Regions from separate parts of the Arthrobacter sp. D1-17 genome, predicted to be linked through region 2. Evidence: predicted binding sites of a transcription regulator. Region 2 holds the regulator's gene; the other holds the start of a gene.
What was found. The regulator LexA, encoded in region 2, represses DNA repair genes until DNA is damaged. The targets are predictions, from matches to a motif close to TCGAACANNTGTTCGA.
Positions count from the first base shown of each region.

Region 1 (9,022 bases), 900 kb from region 2:
AAGCCGGTGACCAGGGCGCCAAGGGTTCCAGTAGTTTCCACCCGACTGACTTTAGGCGGCGGAAAATCAGCAGTACAGCTAAACTTCCTTATCTACATTAAGGAAACTTCAGGATGGACGCGACCACCGAGCAGCTTAGGACATTGGTGGCAGTGCTGGACCACGGGACCTTCGACCGTGCAGCCGCAGCACTGCACATCACGTCCTCCGCCGTCAGCCAGAGGATTAAGGCGCTGGAGCAGCAGACCGGGCGCGTCCTGCTGCTGCGGACGAAGCCAGTCCGCCCTACGACGTCGGGAAGCGTGGTGGTCCGTCTGGCCCGCCAGGTGGCACTGCTGGAGAGCGAGGCGATGAATGAGCTGGGGCTGGAAGGGGCAGGCGCCCGTCCGCGCATACCGCTCGTCATCAACGCGGACTCCCTCGCCACCTGGGTGCTGCCGGCTTTGGCGGGAGTGGAACGCGCGAGCTTTGAGATCACCATCGATGACCAGGACCACTCCATCGACCGGCTCAGGGACGGCACGGCGATGGCGGCGATCACCTCGGACTCTGTGCCTGTCCAGGGCTGCACGGTCCGGCCGCTGGGCGTCATGCGCTACCGCGCCGTGGCCAGCCGCACCTTCGTGGAGCAGTGGATGCCGTCAGGGTTTGGCGATGAAGCATTGTCCCAGGTGCCGGTGGTGGTTTTTGACCGCAAGGATGCGCTCCAGGACCGCTACCTCGAGGGCCGGCTGGAGCCAGCAGCGAAGTATCCGCCACGGCACTACGTTCCGGCATCCTCGGATTTCATGCGGGCGATCGAACTCGGGCTGGGCTGGGGCATGCTGCCCGACCTTCAGTCCCGGCCGCTTCTCGACGCGGGCACCCTCGCCGTCCTCGACAACAAACTGCATGTGGACGTTCCGCTGTACTGGCAGCAGTGGTCGATCGAATCAGCGACGCTTAAACATGTAGCCACCGCCTTGGAGAAGGCGGCGGCTACATGTCTGCGCTAAGCGGTTGGTGCGCGCCTACGCGGCAAGGCGGCTCTTGACCTCGGCTGCCGAAGGGTTCGTTGCTGCCGTCCCGTCCGGGAAGAGGACGGTGGGAACCGTGCGGTTGCCGCCGTTGATCTGCTCGACGAGGTCGGCGGTGCCCTCTACTTCTTCGATGTTGATTTCGGTATAGCCGATTCCCTGGGCATCCAGCTGCTTCTTGAGTCGGTTGCAGTAGCCGCACCAGGTGGTGGAAAACATGGTGATGGTGCCGTCTTCGGGGGTGAAGTCCACGTGAGCTCCTCAGGAGTAGGTTCGTACAAGTCGGTTCCGTTCCAGTCAACCGTAACGCGTGTGCCGGTATTCCCCCGCCTGTGTTGCGATGGCATGCTGGAGCCATGTGTGGACGCTACGTGATGGCCAGGGCTGTCGGGGACCTGCTGGCGGAATTTGACGCTGAACTCGAGAACGACGTCCAAATACCGCCTTCGTGGAACATCGCTCCGACTGACGATGCCCCGATCGTCCTCGAAAGGCTGACCGACGCGGCCCCGGTCCGCCAGCTGCACGTCGCCCGCTGGGGTCTTGTCCCTTCGTGGGCAAAAGACCTCCGGGGCGGGGCGAAGATGATCAACGCCCGGAGTGAGACCGTGCTGGAGAAACCCGCGTTCCGGAAGGCGGTGCAGTCGCGCCGCTGCGCTGTGCCGGCCGACGGCTATTACGAATGGAAGCAGGGTGACGGTCGTAACAAGCAGCCCTACTACGTCCACCCGCGGGACGGGTCCGTCATGGCGTTTGCCGGACTCTACGAGTGGTGGAAGGACCCGTCCGTACCGCCGGGGGAACCCGGCCAGTGGATGCTTTCGATGTCCATCATGACGGCGGACTCCCCGCCGGCAGGTGCTGAGGGCACGATCTTCGCAGAGCTTACCGCGCTGCATGACCGGGTGCCGCTGCCGATGGGCCGGGACACGATGTCCGCCTGGCTGGACCCGCAGGTGGATGATGCTGCGGGCCTCGTGGATCTCGTGCGCTCGGGCGTGAAGGAGGTCGCGGCCGGCTGGCGGGTGGATTCCGTGGGCCAGGCTGTGGGGAACGTACGCAACAATTCGCCCGAACTCATCGAGCCGGTTGCGGCTCTCTTCTAGTGGGGTGCCTCCGCATCAGACGGTGACCCGGCCGCCGTCGTCCACCGACCATGTGGGGTTGAACGCAATCTCCCACCGGAAGCCGTCCGGATCGGCGAAATAGCCCGTGTAGCCGCCCCAGGGCTGCGTTTTCGGAGGGGATACGATGGCGGCACCTGCGGCCTCCGCTTCTGCCATCACCTCATCGACGCCGGCAGCACTTCCGACGTTATGGCTGAGCGTGATGCAGGGAACAGGGCCGGGAGCATCGACGCCGGCTTCGGACTGCATCTGGCCGACCTCCCAGAGCGAGAGCATGAGTCCGTGATTGGCCTGAATGAACACCACCTCCGGGAATTCCCGGTGGACCGGCCACCCGAGACCCTCAACATAGAAGCGGCGGGAGGCGGCCACGCTGCGCACTCCCAACGAAATAAAATCGACTCGGGGCTGCATGGTTCGATACTGTCATGGACATGCCCACAAATCACGGAGACGATAAAAGCGCCCAGGCTGACAGGGAACAGCTCGCCGCTGTCCGGATCGCCGTGGATGAGGTGGATGACCAGATCGTCACCCTGATTGCACGGCGCGAGCGCCTGATCAGGATCGCGGGAACGCTGAAGGGCGATGACGCTGAAGTGCGGGCTCCGGGGCGGGTGGAACGCGTGATTGAACATGTCCGTTCCGCCGCGGAGAAAAAGGAAATTGACCCGGACATCGTCGAAAGCACCTACCGGGCGATGATTTCGAAGTTCATCGAACTCGAGATGAAGATCCACAACGAAAACAACTGAGTGGGTACGTGCCCGTCCCGCGCTTGTGCTGCGCTGGCCGGCGGCAAGAGGCTAAAGCGATTCCTCTACCGGCACGCCTGACTGGAATTCACGGCCGTCGGCCTCGCTGAAGGCTGACATCAGGTGGCCCTTCTCAAGGCCGAGCACGGTGCTCATGGGGAACTTGCCCGTGATGGTGCTGCCCGAGTGCTCGACGCTCTTGAGGTCGAAGTTTTCCTCGGTGCCGTCATGGCTGAAGGCGTACATGGACACGGCTTCGCCATTCATGAACTCTATTCCGAGCCTCCGTTGATGCGAGTAGTCCGGAGTTGCAGCGACGAGCCCCACGACGAAGGCGCCCGATCCTGGAATATTGCCGTCAATATCGAAGGTGGCCACCAAATCGCTGTCTTCGGCGGCGATGCTTACGTGCTTCAGGAGTGCGTCATTGGAACTCATGGCTCCATCCTGCCCTCTGAGCCGCCGTCCGTCCACACTTCACCTAGGTTTTGTCAGCGGCCCGGCGTAGACTGTTCTTATTCGAATACATATTCGAATGCTCCCATATTTACAGCAGGTTGATTTCGTATCCGGAGGCACGAGTGGGCATGTTCAGTGAGTCCGTGGACGTTGTCTGCGGACCCGATGGCCGGCCTGCCGAGCTGCGATGGGGAGGCCGGAACTATGCAGTCTGTGCTGAACCAGTGCATTGGTTTGAGCGCCGCCAGTGGTGGGCCGAGGAACAACGCGCTCCTTTGGGCAGCGGCCAGGGACTCGTAGACCACGAGATCTGGCGCGTCCAGGTGGTGCCTTCTGAGGCCGCCCCCGGCCCGACAGCTTCTGCCGTTGGCGCTCCTGAATCGAAAACCCCTGCTGCTCCTGAGCATCTGACCCTTGACCTGGTCCGGCATACCGGCAGCGGACGCTGGCGGCTCCTCCGGATCCACGACGCCCTTCGGCATAAAACAGCATGAGTTTCACGCATCTCCACGTTTCCACCGCCTTCAGCGCCCATTACGGGGTCTCCTGGCCTGATGAGCTGGCCCAGTCAGCGGCCGCCGCCGGGGCCACCGCCCTTGCCTGCACCGACAGGGACGGGCTGTATGGAACGGTAAAACACCTCAAGGCCTGCATGGCTGCCGGGATTGACCCCGTTATCGGAGTGGACCTTGGCGTGTATGACGACGGCGCAGACCTGCGCAGCTCGCCCGGCGGCCGCGTCGTGGTGCTGGCGCATGGGCACACCAACGGTGCCGGATACAGGGCGCTCTGCCGGCTGATTTCGGATGCACATGCCCGCACCACGGGTAAGGCCGGGGGAGCAGTGCCCGTTGCCGTGACCCGGGCGGAACTGGCATCAAGGGTCCTTGACCCCGCAACCCTCAAACCTGTCCTCACCGTGCTTGTCGGTCCTGATTCCGACGTGGGCCGTGCCATGGGTGGCCGCCGTTACCTCCGGCCCCGCACCCTGTTCAAGGGCTGGCTGGATGCCCTTCCGGCCGGAAGCATCGTTGCCGAAGTCGTCTCCCACCTCAGCCCTCCGGGACAGGCGCTCAGCACGGCGCACGCCGTCCGCATGCTCAAACTTGCCCAGGAGTTCGGGATTCCTGCCGTTCTGACCAACGCCGTCAGATACTGCGCAGAGGACGGAGCAGCTACTGCCGACGTTCTGGATTCAGCACGCACCCTCAAATCGTTGCCCGAGCTCTCCGCCGCTCCGCTGCTCCAGCCCACCGGGCAGGGATGGCTGAAATCGCCTGGACAGATGCTGCAGCTGGCAAAGGAGATCATTTCCGCCGCCGGATACAGTGCAGCCGACCTCCAGGTGCTGCTCGCGCAGACGGAGGCGCTCGCGGACCGCTGCAGGGTGGACCCCGCAACGGATATGGGATGGAAGCAGCCGGTGGTTCCGGAAGCATCGGTGATTGGCATTGAAGGAGATCCCCTGGCGGAGCTGGTGCAGCGGTGCGAGGCCGGTGTATCGCGCCGGTTCCCCGGGATCTCCGGCCAGGCGGAGGCTGACATGCGCGCCCGGCTCGAGCACGAACTGAAGATCATCTCCAACCTTGGCTTCGCTTCCTACTTCCTGACTGTGGCGGAAGTGTCGCGGATGATCCTGGACATGGGAGTCAGGGCAGCCGCCAGAGGATCCGGCGCTTCAAGCCTGGTCAATTACCTGATCGATGTCAGCCAGGTGAACCCGCTGCAGCATGACCTGATTTTTGAGCGGTTCCTGTCGCAGGACAGGTCCACCCTGCCGGACATCGACATTGACGTCGAAAGCGCAGAGCGGCACAACGTTTACCGGAAGATCTTCGACCGTTTCGGGTCCCAGCGCGTGACTCTCATGAGCATGCAGAACGGATACCGGGCACGGGGTGCCGTCCGCGACGCCGGAATGGCGCTGGGCATGGACGAAAACGATGTTGGTGAAATCGCCAAGCAGCTCTGGCGTTTCTCAGCCCGCAAGTTTCGGGAAGCGCTCGAGGAAAAGCCTGAGCTTCGTGAATTTGCGGACCGGTTGGAACAAAGGGATTATTCCGGCAACCAGCAGCTGGATCTGCTCGTTGACCTCACCGAGCGCCTTGACCGGCTGCCTCGCCACATTTCGATGCACCCATGCGGGGTGATCCTGGGAGATGCCACCCTCCTGGACAGGACGCCCGTCCAGCCCAGCGGGCTGGGACTGCCCATGAGCCAGTTCGATAAGCACGACATGGACCCGATGGGCATGCTCAAACTGGACGTGCTGGGTGTCCGGATGCAAAGCGCCATGGCGTTTGCGGTACGGGAAATCATCCGCATCCACCCGTCCAAGGCCGAGGTGGTGTCAGCGGGCGCGCATCCCACCCGGCCGGACGGCACGGGACCTGACTACATCAGCGACAATGGCTTCATCGACCTGAACGCGGTACCGCTGGATGATGAGCCCACGTATGAACTGATCCGGAGTACCCACACGCTGGGCTGCTTTCAGATCGAGTCACCCGGCCAGCGCGAACTTGTGGGCAAATTGGCGCCCCGGGAATTCAACGACCTCATCATCGATATTTCCCTCTTCCGGCCGGGTCCCATGAAATCTGACATGGTGCGGCCGTTCCTGGAGCACCGGCACGGCTTTGCCCCGGAGGTCTACCCGCATCCGAACCTCAAGCCCGTGCTGCAGGAGACCCACGGGGTGACCGTGTTCCACGAACAGATCCTGAGGACCTTTGACGTGATGACGGGCTGTGGACTGGCGAAGGCTGACGAGTTCCGCAGGGCGTTGAGCAACGAGGTCATGGAATCCCAGGTGGAGGAGTTTTTCCGCCGTGAGGCCAAAGCCAAGGGGTATTCGCCGGGCGTGGTCGACAAAGTATGGGGGACCTTGAAATCGTTCGCCAGCTTTGGCTTCTGCAAGGCGCATGGCGCGGCCTTTGCCGTACCCACGTACCAGTCGGCCTGGCTGAAAGCACATCATCCGGAGGCATTCCTTGCCGGACTGTGGGAGCACGATCCCGGCATGTATCCCAAGCGTCTCCTTGTCGCCGAGGCCCGCCGGCTCGGCATCCCCATTCTCCCGCTGGACATTAACCTCAGCGGGGATGAATACCGGGTGGAACGGGTCGGCGAGGGCCGGGACCGCGGAAAACTTGGGATCAGACTGAGCCTGAAAGGTATATACGGCCTTTCAGGGGCTGAATTAAAGCGGATTGTGGCAGGGCAGCCCTATGACTCCCTGGCGGATCTCCGGGCACGGGCACGGCTGACGAAACCGAGCATCAGAAGGCTCGCCCAGCTGGGCGCCTTCGACTCCCTGCACCGGGAGTCAGGTGGAGCCGCCAATAGGGCCGACCTTGTCCAGCACCTTCAGAACCTGCAGACCGGCCAGTCCAAAAAGGGGACAGAGATCATTGAGGGCCAGCTGGCCCTGCCCCTGGGTGATGTCGAGCTGAGGAACGTCAAGGCAGAACTCCCGCCGCCAACATTGGTCGAGAATGTCCGGGCTGAACTGGACCTCATGGCCGTGGACGTCAGCGAGCATCTGATGGCCAGCCACCGCCCCCTGCTGGACAAGCTAGGCGTCACCACCGCGGACAAACTCCTGGGTTTGAGGAACGGCACCGAGGTTTTGGTGGCCGGAGTGCGTGTTGCCACCCAGACTCCGCCCATGCGCGGGGGCAGAAGGGTGGTGTTCATCAGCATCGACGACGGCACCGGGTGCGTGGACTCAGTGTTCTTCCATGAGGCGCAGGAACTGGCGGGACCCCTGCTGTTCGGGACCCGGCTGCTCCTCATCCGCGGAACCACCAGGAGAACCGGTCCGCGTGGCATCAGCCTCAGCGCCAGCATGGCCTGGGATCTCAGCAGGGTCGAAAGCCTGCCCTTCCCGGAAGATTCCTTCCCGGCAAACTCCTCCCGGGAAAACCCCTCTCCGGAAAACCCCTCTCCGGAAAACCCCTCTCCGGAAAACACAGTTCCCTCCCGGGATGATTCCGGTAACGGGCCGGACAACGGAAAACTGCACCCCGGTACCGTCATTCCCGAAGAGTTCCGGAGCCCCGGCCCGCTGAGCGGAATCGGCCGGAACCTTGCCATCACCGGGCTGAGCGGATGACCTTTTCCTGTCCGTCCGGCCCGTGTCCCGCTTTGGCTGGCCTCAGCCCTTGTGGATACCATTGACGAGGCTGGCTGTGGTCCCCGTACGCCACAAGCTACGAAGCCTTAACTTTGAATAGGAGACACCCGTGTCAGATGCCCAGCAGATCACCCTCATCGTCGATGGCGAAGAGATGAAGGTGACTACCGGGACCACCGGCGCGGAGCTCTTCTTCGACCGCCGCGAAGTCGTTGTAGCCCGCATTGACGGCGTGCTGAAGGACCTTGACCAGCCGCTTCCCGAAGGTGCTGAAGTCGAGGGGGTCACCATCGACTCCCCGGACGGCCTCAATGTCCTGCGCCACTCCACCGCCCATGTCATGGCCCAGGCGGTGCAGCAGCTGCGGCCCGACGCGAAGCTCGGCATCGGCCCCTACATCACGGACGGCTTTTACTTCGACTTCGACGTGGCGGAACCCTTTACTCCGGAAGACCTCCGGCAGCTCGAAAAGATGATGCTCAAAATCGTCAACCAGAACCAGAAGTTCGTGCGGCGCGTTGTGTCCGAGGACGAGGCCCGCGAAGCCATGAAGAACGAGCCCTACAAGCTGGAACTGCTGGGCAGGAAAAACGATGCGGCAGAGGCCGGCGAAGGCGTCAGCGTCGAGGTCGGTGCCGGGGACATCACCATTTACGACAACATTGACCGCAAGAGCGGTGACAGCGTCTGGTGCGACCTGTGCCGGGGCCCGCACCTGCCCAACACCAAGCTGATCTCCAACGCCTTTGCCCTGACCCGCTCCTCCGCCGCCTACTGGCTGGGCAACCAGAACAACCAGCAGCTGCAGCGCATCTACGGCACGGCCTGGCCCACCAAGGACGCACTGAAGGCCTACCAGGAGCGCATCGCTGAAGCCGAGCGCCGTGACCACCGCAAGCTTGGCGCCGAGCTGGACCTGTTCTCGTTCCCGGATGAGCTGGGTTCCGGCTTGCCGGTATTCCACCCCAAGGGCGGCATCATCCGCAAGGCCATGGAAGACTACTCGCGCCAGCGCCACGTGGACGCCGGCTACGAGTTCGTCTACACGCCCCACATCACCAAGGGCCACCTCTACGAAGTCTCCGGGCACCTTGACTGGTACAGGGACGGCATGTTCCCCGCAATGCACATCGACGCGGAGCTCAATGAGGACGGAACGGTGCGCAAGCCCGGCCAGGACTACTACCTGAAGCCGATGAACTGCCCCATGCACAACCTCATCTTCCGCTCCCGCGGACGCTCCTACCGGGAGCTCCCGCTGCGGCTGTTCGAATTCGGCTCGGTCTACCGTTACGAGAAGTCCGGCGTTGTGCACGGCCTGACCCGTGTCCGCGGGATGACACAGGACGACGCCCACATCTACTGCACCCGCGAGCAGATGAAGGACGAGCTCACCACCACGCTGAACTTCGTCCTGGGCCTGCTCAAGGACTACGGGCTGGATGATTTCTACCTGGAGCTGTCCACCAAGAACGAGGACAAGTTCGTCGGCGACGACGCCACCTGGGAGGAAGCCACCCGCACTCT
Region 1 is NZ_CP096382.1:1,853,191-1,862,212, forward strand. It holds gene M1E01_RS08755 (LysE/ArgO family amino acid transporter) at 1-41, opposite strand, end outside; gene M1E01_RS08760 (LysR family transcriptional regulator ArgP) at 114-995, shown strand; gene M1E01_RS08765 (mycoredoxin) at 1,011-1,268, opposite strand; gene M1E01_RS08770 (SOS response-associated peptidase) at 1,391-2,122, shown strand; gene M1E01_RS08775 (VOC family protein) at 2,138-2,557, opposite strand; gene M1E01_RS08780 (chorismate mutase) at 2,572-2,898, shown strand; gene M1E01_RS08785 (hypothetical protein) at 2,950-3,336, opposite strand; gene M1E01_RS08790 (DUF6504 family protein) at 3,480-3,851, shown strand; gene M1E01_RS08795 (DNA polymerase III subunit alpha) at 3,848-7,474, shown strand; gene thrS (threonine--tRNA ligase) at 7,650-9,022, shown strand, end outside.
Region 1: a site for LexA is predicted at 3,418-3,433, ahead of M1E01_RS08790 (DUF6504 family protein). Genes of this name have one in related genera too.

Region 2 (9,022 bases):
AAAACGGGACCGAGGTGCTGATGTCTGATACTCCGGTGCCGTCGAGGTCGATCTCCACCAGAACGGAGGATTCACTGGTGGTGCGCTCCAGGCGCGCGGTGCGGGCCCCGACAGTCTTGATTCCGGTATCGGTCATGGTGATAGATGTCCTTTTTGACGAAGGATGATGCAGACGCTGCTCTCGGTCTACCCTCCAGTTTAGGCCGGAAGGGCTGCCTGCCGGGCCAGGATCGCTTCCAGCGCCCCGAGGAAGGCTGTGGTTTCCGTCTCAGTACCCGCGGTAACACGCAGGTGCCCGGGGATCCCGACATCCCTAATCAGGACACCGGAGTCCAGCAGCTCCTGCCACACCTGGTGGGGGTTCTCGATGCCGCCGAAGAAGACGTAGTTGGAGTCCGACGCCGCAGGCTTCAGACCCATCCGCGTCAGCTCTGTGACAATCCGGTCGCGCTGGCGCTTGATGTCCTCGACGTCGGCCATCAGAGCCTCCCTGTGCTCCAGCGCGGCCAGAGCAGTGGCCTGGGTGATCGCCGACAGGTGGTACGGAAGGCGGACAAGGCGCAGCGCGTCGGCCACTTCCGGGGCTGCTGCCATGTATCCGAGCCGGGCTCCGGCCAGGGCAAAGGCCTTGCTCATGGTCCGGGACACTATGAGCCGCTCACGCCCGGGCAGCAGCGTCAGGGCGCTGGGCGTGCCGTCGTGCGCAAACTCGTGGTAGGCCTCGTCGACAATCACAACGGTCTGGCTGGCTTCGCCGGCTTGATACACGGCTTCTACTACATCCAGCCCCAGGCCCGTGCCGGTGGGATTGTTTGGCGAGCACAGGAACACGACGTTCGGCTGCAGCTCCCGGACCTGGCGTGCCGCGGACTCGGCGCTCAGGCCGTAGTCCTCCGCCCGCTGCCCCACGATGTATTCAGTGTCGGTGCCGCTGGCCAGCAGCGGGTACATGGAGTACGTGGGCGGAAATCCCAACGCCGTGCGGCCGGGGCCGCCGAAGGCCTGGAGGATCTGCTGGAGGACTTCATTGGAGCCGTTGGCCGCCCAGATGTTTTCGGCGCCCAGACCGTGGCCCAGGTATTCGGCGAGGGCTTCCCGGAGCTGGGTGAATTCGCGGTCCGGGTAGCGGTTCAGTCCGGCCGCAGCCTCTGTCACAGCCTCCGATATGGCTGCCCTGACATCGGCCGGTACGCCATGAGTGTTCTCATTGACGTTCAGCAGGATAGGCACGTCCAGCTGCGGCGCGCCGTAGGGCGTCAACCCCCGCAGGTTGGTCCGAAGGGGAAGGCGGTTCAGTCGCTCAAGCTGGTCGGTCACGTGGACAGTTTATTTGCCCGAAGCGGCTGGCAGGAAACTGTGGCCGGTGCGACGGCAGGCAGGGAGCGATTCTGCACCGCATTCAGGACTTGGCGGACGGGACGAACAGCTGCTGCCCCGGCAGAACTTTGCCGTCCTCCAGATCGTTCAGCTGGACAATGTCGGCAATAGTGTCGCGGGCGTCCCTGTGGGGATCCGCGTCCACGGCGATGGCCCATAGCGACTCCCCGGGCTGCACCGTCACAGTGACCGTCTCCGTGACCGAGAGTTCGCTGGCCGCGTCGGCTGCCTTAGCCGGGGAATTCAGCAGTCCGGCCAGAGTCAACAGAAGCGCCGCCAGAAGCACCAGCGGCAACCCGATCAGAACGATGCGGCCCCGGCGGGTCAGACGCAGACGCGGCGGCTTCCCCGCCTGTTCGGTCCTGCCCTGGGACGGGACTGGGTGGGACTGGAGCGAAAGAGGCTGATGAACGGTTGTTGAAGCTGACATGACCTGAGCCCTCCTGGACTACTCTGTGCTGCTGCTCTGTGCTGCTGCCGGTCGATACTGCTGAGCATGTCCGCCAGTGTGTTCGAAGAACCGACCGGACCTGCAGTTGCAATAGAACACATATTCGAACTTTTGCTTCTCCAGTTTTAGCACTTATCAACGAATAAAGTCGAGACTCGCTAGAACAAATGTTTGAAAAAGCCCTGCGGCTGGCCTACGTTTGAAATCGAAGAACAACCACTTCTGCAGTTGATCAGCAGGGTCTGACATTTTCAGGCCGGGGGTTCCCGGCACTGCAGCCCGCAGACCGGGTGGAACGAAAGGCATTTGCGAACATGGCAGCATCAGCCTCCGAAGGCAAAGCTACCCAGCGCAGCCAGCGGCCCCGGAAGCCCAAGGGGCTGACGATTCGTCAGAAGAAGATACTGGAGACCATCCAGCGCTCGGTCAATGACAACGGCTACCCTCCCTCCATGCGGGAGATTGGAGACATCGTCGGGCTGGCCAGCCTGTCCAGCGTTACTCACCAGCTCTCTCAACTGGAAAAGCTCGGGTATCTCCGGCGCGATCCCAAGCGGCCCCGCGCCATGGAAGTCCTCATGCCGCTGACGCTGGACGCCGGCCTGTCCAAGACCTCCGATCCCGAGCAGGACGTGCGGCTTCAGAGTGTCGGCCCGGTCAGTGTGTCCGAGCTTCCCAGCGCAACCGACACCGCCATGGTGCCGCTCGTCGGGCGCATCGCTGCCGGCGGCCCCATCCTCGCCGACCAAATGGTGGAGGAGCTCATGCCACTCCCCCGGCAGCTTGTGGGCCACGGGGAACTGTTCATGCTGCGCGTCGCAGGGGACTCCATGGTGGATGCTGCCATCTGCGACGGCGACTGGGTGGTTGTACGCCGGCAGAGTGACGCCGTCAACGGCGACATCGTTGCGGCCCTGCTGGATGACGAAGCAACAGTGAAGACATTTCGGCAGCGGGATGGCCACACGTGGCTGCTTCCGCAAAACACGCAGTACGAGCCCATTCTGGGCGACCACGCCATCGTCATGGGCAAGGTCGTCTCGGTGCTCCGCTCGCTCTAGGCGTGTCCGCTTCAGGGACAAGCTCTCGCTGCGACCGTCACACGCAAGCCTGCCCTCAGTCAGCCCGGGCGAGTCGTTCCAATGCCGCAAGGGCGATCTTGCGGTCGGTCGTCGGCCAGAACGGTGGAAGCGCTGCCCGCAGGAACGCGCCGTAACGCTCAGTGGAGAGGCGCGAATCCAGTACAGCCACCACACCCCTGTCATCGGTGGACCGGATGAGACGACCGGCACCCTGGGCCAGGCGGATCGCGGCGTGGGTCGCCGAGACGGACATGAAGCCGTTGCCGCCGGACTGCGCCACTGCCCGGGAGCGGGCAGTCATCAGCGGATCATCCGGCCGCGGAAACGGAATCCTGTCGATCACTACAAGCCTGCAAGAGCCACCCGGCACGTCCACCCCCTGCCATAGCGACATGGTCCCGAAGAGGCAGGTATCCGGCTCGTCCGCGAACTGCTTAACCAGCGCGGTCATCGTGGAGTCTCCCTGGCAAAGCACGTCGACGTCCAGGCGCGGCCTCAGGGCATCCGCGGCCTCCTCAGCGGCACGGCGGGATGAGAAGAGGCACAGTGCTCCACCTCCGGAGGCCCTGATCAGCGCTTCGAGTTCGTCCAGCGCTTCAGGCGACGTGCCCCTCCCCGGCTTGGGCAGATGCCCTGCCACGTAGAGTATGCCTTGCTTGGGGTAGTCAAACGGCGATCCGACGTCCACTCCGGTCCAGCCGGGGGCGCCGTCACCCAGGAGGCCGAGGCCGCCGGCAGCGGGTTCGAACGCGGAACCGATGGCGAGCGTAGCGGAAGTCAGCACCACCGTGTGGTCCGCGAACAATCCCTCCCGCAGGCGCCCGGCGACGCTGAGTGGTGCGATGTTGATCAGCGCGGGCTGCGTGTCATCCGGCGGTGAGTACCCCTGCTGGGGATCGAAGGTGCTGTTCCGCGAAAACCAGACAACCTCGCGGTTCTCGCGTGCGGCGAGCAGCCGTTCGCACAGTTCCAGGATGACGAGGAGGCGGGAGCGCGCGAGCTGCCGGCCGCCGTCGGCCGTGCTGTTACTGTCCCCCTTGGAATCCGAGAGCGCCGCCCGGCACGCCTCCCGGAGCTGGTCAACGCAGTCGAGCTGTTCCGCGTTTAATCCGTTGGGCAGCAGACCGCTGGGGACAGCCGCGAGGGCAAGTTCAAGGTTGGCCGCCGCGTTGTTGAGCGCGTCCACGGTAATCCCGGTGTGTTTGCGGGCACCTGATGCTGCCGCATGGACCATGGCGACGGACAGCTGTCCGGACACTGCGCCGGTGACCCGGTCGTGCAGCTCGTGAGCTTCATCGACGACGACCACATCGTATTCGGGCAGGACCGCCAGGCCCTCAAATGCGCTGACTGCAAGCATGGCATGGTTGGTGACGACGACGTCGGCATCGGCTGCCTCGTGCCGGGCCAGCTCGCTGAAGCATTCTTCGGCGAGCGGACACTTCTGGGCGCCCAGGCATTCCATCGAAGTGACGGAGACCTGCCGCCAGGCGCGGTCCGTGACACCGGGAAGGAGCTCGTCGCGGTCGCCCGTGGTGGTCTTTTCCGCCCATTCGCGGAGGCGGACGACCTCCTTGCCAAGCTGTGACGACGGCCCGCCCATGGCAGCCGCGAAGTGCGGGACGCTGGTGTCCTCGCCCAAGGAGAAAAGCTGCCCCTCGGCGGGCTCCTCGGAGGGAAAGCCCCCTTCGAGCTTGTGCCGGCAGACGTAGTTGGCACGGCCTTTGACGAGGGCAACCTTCACCGGGCGGTCGAGTGCCGGTTTGAGGCTCTCCAACAGCCGGGGAAGGTCGCGGCCAACGATCTGGGTCTGCAGCGCCAGGGTGGCCGTTGAGACGAGTGTGGGCTTGTTGCTTTCCAGCGAGTGGGCGATGAGCGGGACCAGGTAGGCGAGGGATTTTCCGGTGCCTGTGCCGGCCTGGACCAGCAGGTGGTGGCCGGTTTCAATGGCCCGGGCCACCTGCCGCGCCATCTCATGCTGGCCGCTGCGGCTCTGGCCGCCCATGGCCGCCACGGCACGGTCGAGGAGCTCGATGACGAACTCCTCGCCGGCCGTGGCGCCGGAGGAGGGAGCGGCACCGGCGGAGGCTGCCGCCCGGTCAGTCATTGATGATGAAGGATTCCAGTTCAGCCGCAAGGCCTTCCCGGACCATGACCACGGCCCGGGTGCCGCCCTCTTCGTGCTCCATGCTGAGGATCTCCGCATCAGACTCGTGGAGCTTGTTGATCAGGTCTCCGCGATGGTACGGCACCAGCAGTTCAAGCTTGACGCTGGGCCGCGGAATCCCGTCGCTGATCGCCTTAAGCAGCTCGGGAATTCCCTGGCCGGTGCGGGCCGACACCACCACATGGCGCGGCTCGCGCTGCTTCAGTCGCTCGACGACGAACGGATCCGCCGCGTCAGCCTTGTTCAGAACGATGATCTCGGGCACCTTGCGCGCGTCCACCTCGGCGAAGACGGAGCGCACAGCAGCGATCTGGCCCTCCGGATCCGGGTGGGAGACATCCACAACGTGCAGGATCAGATCTGCGTCTGCCACTTCCTCCAGCGTGGAGCGGAAAGCCTCCACCAGCTGTGTGGGAAGTGACCGGACGAAGCCCACCGTGTCCGCGAGCGTGTACCCCAGACCGTCCGCGGTCTCCGCCTTGCGCACGGTCGGATCCAGCGTGGCGAACAAGGCGTTTTCGACCAGGACGCCGGCATCAGTCAGCCGGTTCAGCAGTGAGGACTTGCCGGCGTTGGTGTACCCGGCGATCGCCACGGACGGTACGGCATTACGACGCCGGTTGGCCCGCTTGGTTTCCCGGGCCGGCTTCATCGCGGCAATCTCGCGGCGCAGCTTCGCCATCCGCGTGCGGATGCGCCGCCGGTCCAGTTCGATCTTGGTTTCACCGGGACCACGCGAGCCCATGCCTGCACCGGCGCCGCCCACCTGGCCACCGGCTTGGCGGGACATCGATTCGCCCCAGCCACGGAGGCGTGGGAGCAGGTATTCGAGCTGCGCGAGCTCCACCTGAGCCTTGCCTTCGCGGCTCTTCGCATGCTGGGCGAAGATGTCGAGGATCAGCGCGGTGCGGTCAATGACCTTGACTTTGACGATGTCTTCGAGCCCGCGGCGCTGCGAGGGGGCAAGTTCCGCGTCCACCACCACGGTATCTGCGCCGGTGGCCATCACGACGTCCTTGAGCTCCAGGGCCTTTCCGGCGCCCAAGAAAGTCCCGGGGTCAGGTTTTGCCCGCCGCTGGACCAGCCCATCGAGAACTTCCGACCCAGCCGTTTCGGCGAGGGCGGCCAGTTCCCGCAAGGAGTTCTCGGCGTCGGCGAGGGTGCCTTCGCTCCAGAGCCCAGCCAAAACCACACGCTCCAGGCGCAGCTGCCGGTATTCAACTTCGGTGACGTCTTCGAGTTCGGTGGACAGCCCAGCCGTACGGCGCAGTGCGCGGCGTTCCTCGAGGTCCTGCTGGTCGCCGTCGAACATACTGTGTTCTTCGTCAAGGCGCGAGATGGCCTGCGCTGTGCCAAGGACCGCGTTACTGCCGGCTTCCGGGCCGTTAGCAGCTGCGGCGCCCCGGGCCGGGACGTCCTTGGAGAGGATCCGGTCGATCACAGCCTGGATTTCCTCAGGGCTCATGTCCTGGGCGGCTGGGTCGGATCCGGAATTGTGCTGACTGGTCATGGTCTCCTTAAAAGGTTCTGCATCTTTAGAATAGTGCTGATTGCCGCCCTTGGGCACGGTATTCGCGCTGGGCTGACTGGGAAGGGTCACGGAGGCTCCTGACATGCCGCGGGCTTGGAGCCGGAGCGGCAGGAAATGGACTGATTGAGCGTCAATGGGCGCGCTCCGCGCGGAAGGCTGTACACCTGCATCGCAACGGGAGGGCATGTGGCCGGAGGCCGCGGCTTGAACCTGCGGCCGACAAATACCGGCTACTCAAAAGTCAGGAACATGCCTACTAGAATACCAGAACTCCGGCGCCGGTTTTCCATCAGGCCGGTCAGCCCACTAATCTGGCCAGTTATGGACTCTGCCCACTATTTCAGCGCCTCGCCCGCAGGGCCGTTCACCCGCAAGCCGCTTACCGTGGAGCTGGCCGGTGAACCGCGGAAGCTGCACACTTCCTCGGGTATTTTCAGCCCGGACGGGATCGATAAGGGCACGGCGATATTGCTGGCGGAAGTCCCTGCCCCGGCGCCGCAGGGGAATCTGCTGGACATAGGCTGCGGCTGGGGCCCCATCGCGCTGACCATGGCGCTGCGTGCGCCGCATGCGCAGGTTTACGCGGTGGACGTCAACGAACGCTGCATCGCACTCACGAACGAGAACGCCGCCCTTCTTGGGTTGGACAATGTCGCCGCCAGCTTGCCGGAGGAGGTCGATCCGGAGCTGCGCTTCGATACCATCTGGTCCAATCCGCCGATCCGGGTCGGCAAGGACGAGCTGCATTCACTGCTGTTGCTCTGGCTGCCGCGTCTGGCACCGGGCGGCTCGGCCTGGATGGTGGTGCAGAAAAACCTGGGTTCCGATTCGCTGCAGCGCTGGCTGGACACGGCGCTCGATGAGTCCTTCACGGTGACCCGTGAGAGCACGTCCAAGTCGTTCCGGATCCTGCGGGTCAGGAAAGCGTCCCGCTAGCTACGATCGTTGCCGGACCGCTCAGCTCCACGTGCTCACGGCCGTCAGCCACGGTGAAGAATTTCACACCGACGACGCCGCCCGGCACCTTTACCTGCCAAGCGTCCGGTGCGCCCTGACCGGCCCAGTGACGGATTGCTACGGCGGCGGCGCAGGCACCTGTTCCGCACGACTGTGTTTCCCCGACTCCGCGTTCGTGCACACGCATGGTGACTGTGCCCACACCGTCGTGGACCAGGGGTTCGGAGGGCACAACAAATTCAACGTTGGTTCCGTGCTCGGGCTTCGGATCAACATGCGGTGCGGTGAAGAGCTTCATGCCGTCAAGCTCGGACAGCTCAGCCAGGGCGACGACCGTGTGCGGGTTTCCCATGCTGACGGACAGTGCGGGCCGCGGCACCTCCAGGCCGTCAGCGCTGACCAGGGAGTCCATGGCGCGGGCGGCAGCATCGGCGGGGAAAATAAACTCCCAAGGGCCCATATCCACGGCGTAGCCGTCGGCTGTGCGGACGATCGTCTTCACGCCGCCGCGCGTTCCGACCGTCAGTGAGCCGCCAGGCGGCAGCTCCGCCAGGCCCTCGGCGAGGAGGAAGTGAACGAAGACCCGGACGCCGTTCCCGCACATCTCGGACAGCGAGCCGTCGCCGTTGCGGTAGTCCATGAACCATTCGGCATCCGGGTTCACAGAGAGGATCTGCCGGCCCTCATCGAGCAGCCGGGACGGGACCGCACGGATGAGTCCGTCCCCGCCAATGCCGCGGTGCCGGTCGCAGAGCTCAGCGACCTGGTGCGGGGAGATGGAATGGATGCCCTCGGGATCCGCGATCAAGACGAAGTCATTGCCGGTGCCGTGGCCCTTCGAGAAGCGGAGGCCGCTCAGGTGTGACACCGGGCGTTCGTCGGCTTCTGTAAGGGCTTCATTCATGTTTCAAGGTTACCCGTCGGCTCAACGGTCCGAAAAACGGAGGCCGCCCTGCATCTGCGATCCCGTCAGCAGCAGAGGGCCGCGGCCTTGGCGACCAGATCAGGATCCTGCCAGTCTACCCATGCAATGCGCGGATCGGCCCGGAACCAGGTGAGCTGGCGGCGGGCAAACTGCCGGGTGGCCACGATCGTCTCCTCCGCTGCCTGCGCCACATCCGTCGCGCCGTCGAGCACTTTCAAAAACTGGGCGTATCCCAGCGCGCGGGGCGCAGTGCGGCCCCGCCGGAGCCCGGCAGCGTCAAGGCGTTCAACCTCAGCCAGGAGTCCCTTCCCGACCATGCGGTGGACGCGGTCGGCGAGCCGGTCTCGGAGTATCTCCCGGTCGACTTGCAGGCCGATCTGCACCGTGGGCTGAACGTACTCGCGGTTGGGCATGAACGAACTGAACGGACGGCCTGTCAGCTCAAAGACCTCCAGGGCCCGGATGATCCGGCGCGCGTCTCCCAGCCGTCCGGCAGAGGCCGGGTCGACGCGCCGCAACCGTTCCAGCAGAG
Region 2 is NZ_CP096382.1:2,750,276-2,759,297, forward strand. It holds gene hisB (imidazoleglycerol-phosphate dehydratase HisB) at 1-136, opposite strand, end outside; gene M1E01_RS12795 (histidinol-phosphate transaminase) at 199-1,317, opposite strand; gene M1E01_RS12800 (LysM peptidoglycan-binding domain-containing protein) at 1,400-1,807, opposite strand; gene lexA (transcriptional repressor LexA) at 2,143-2,889, shown strand; gene M1E01_RS12810 (ATP-dependent DNA helicase) at 2,945-5,017, opposite strand; gene hflX (GTPase HflX) at 5,010-6,587, opposite strand; gene M1E01_RS12820 (class I SAM-dependent methyltransferase) at 6,930-7,544, shown strand; gene dapF (diaminopimelate epimerase) at 7,525-8,469, opposite strand; gene miaA (tRNA (adenosine(37)-N6)-dimethylallyltransferase MiaA) at 8,535-9,022, opposite strand, start outside.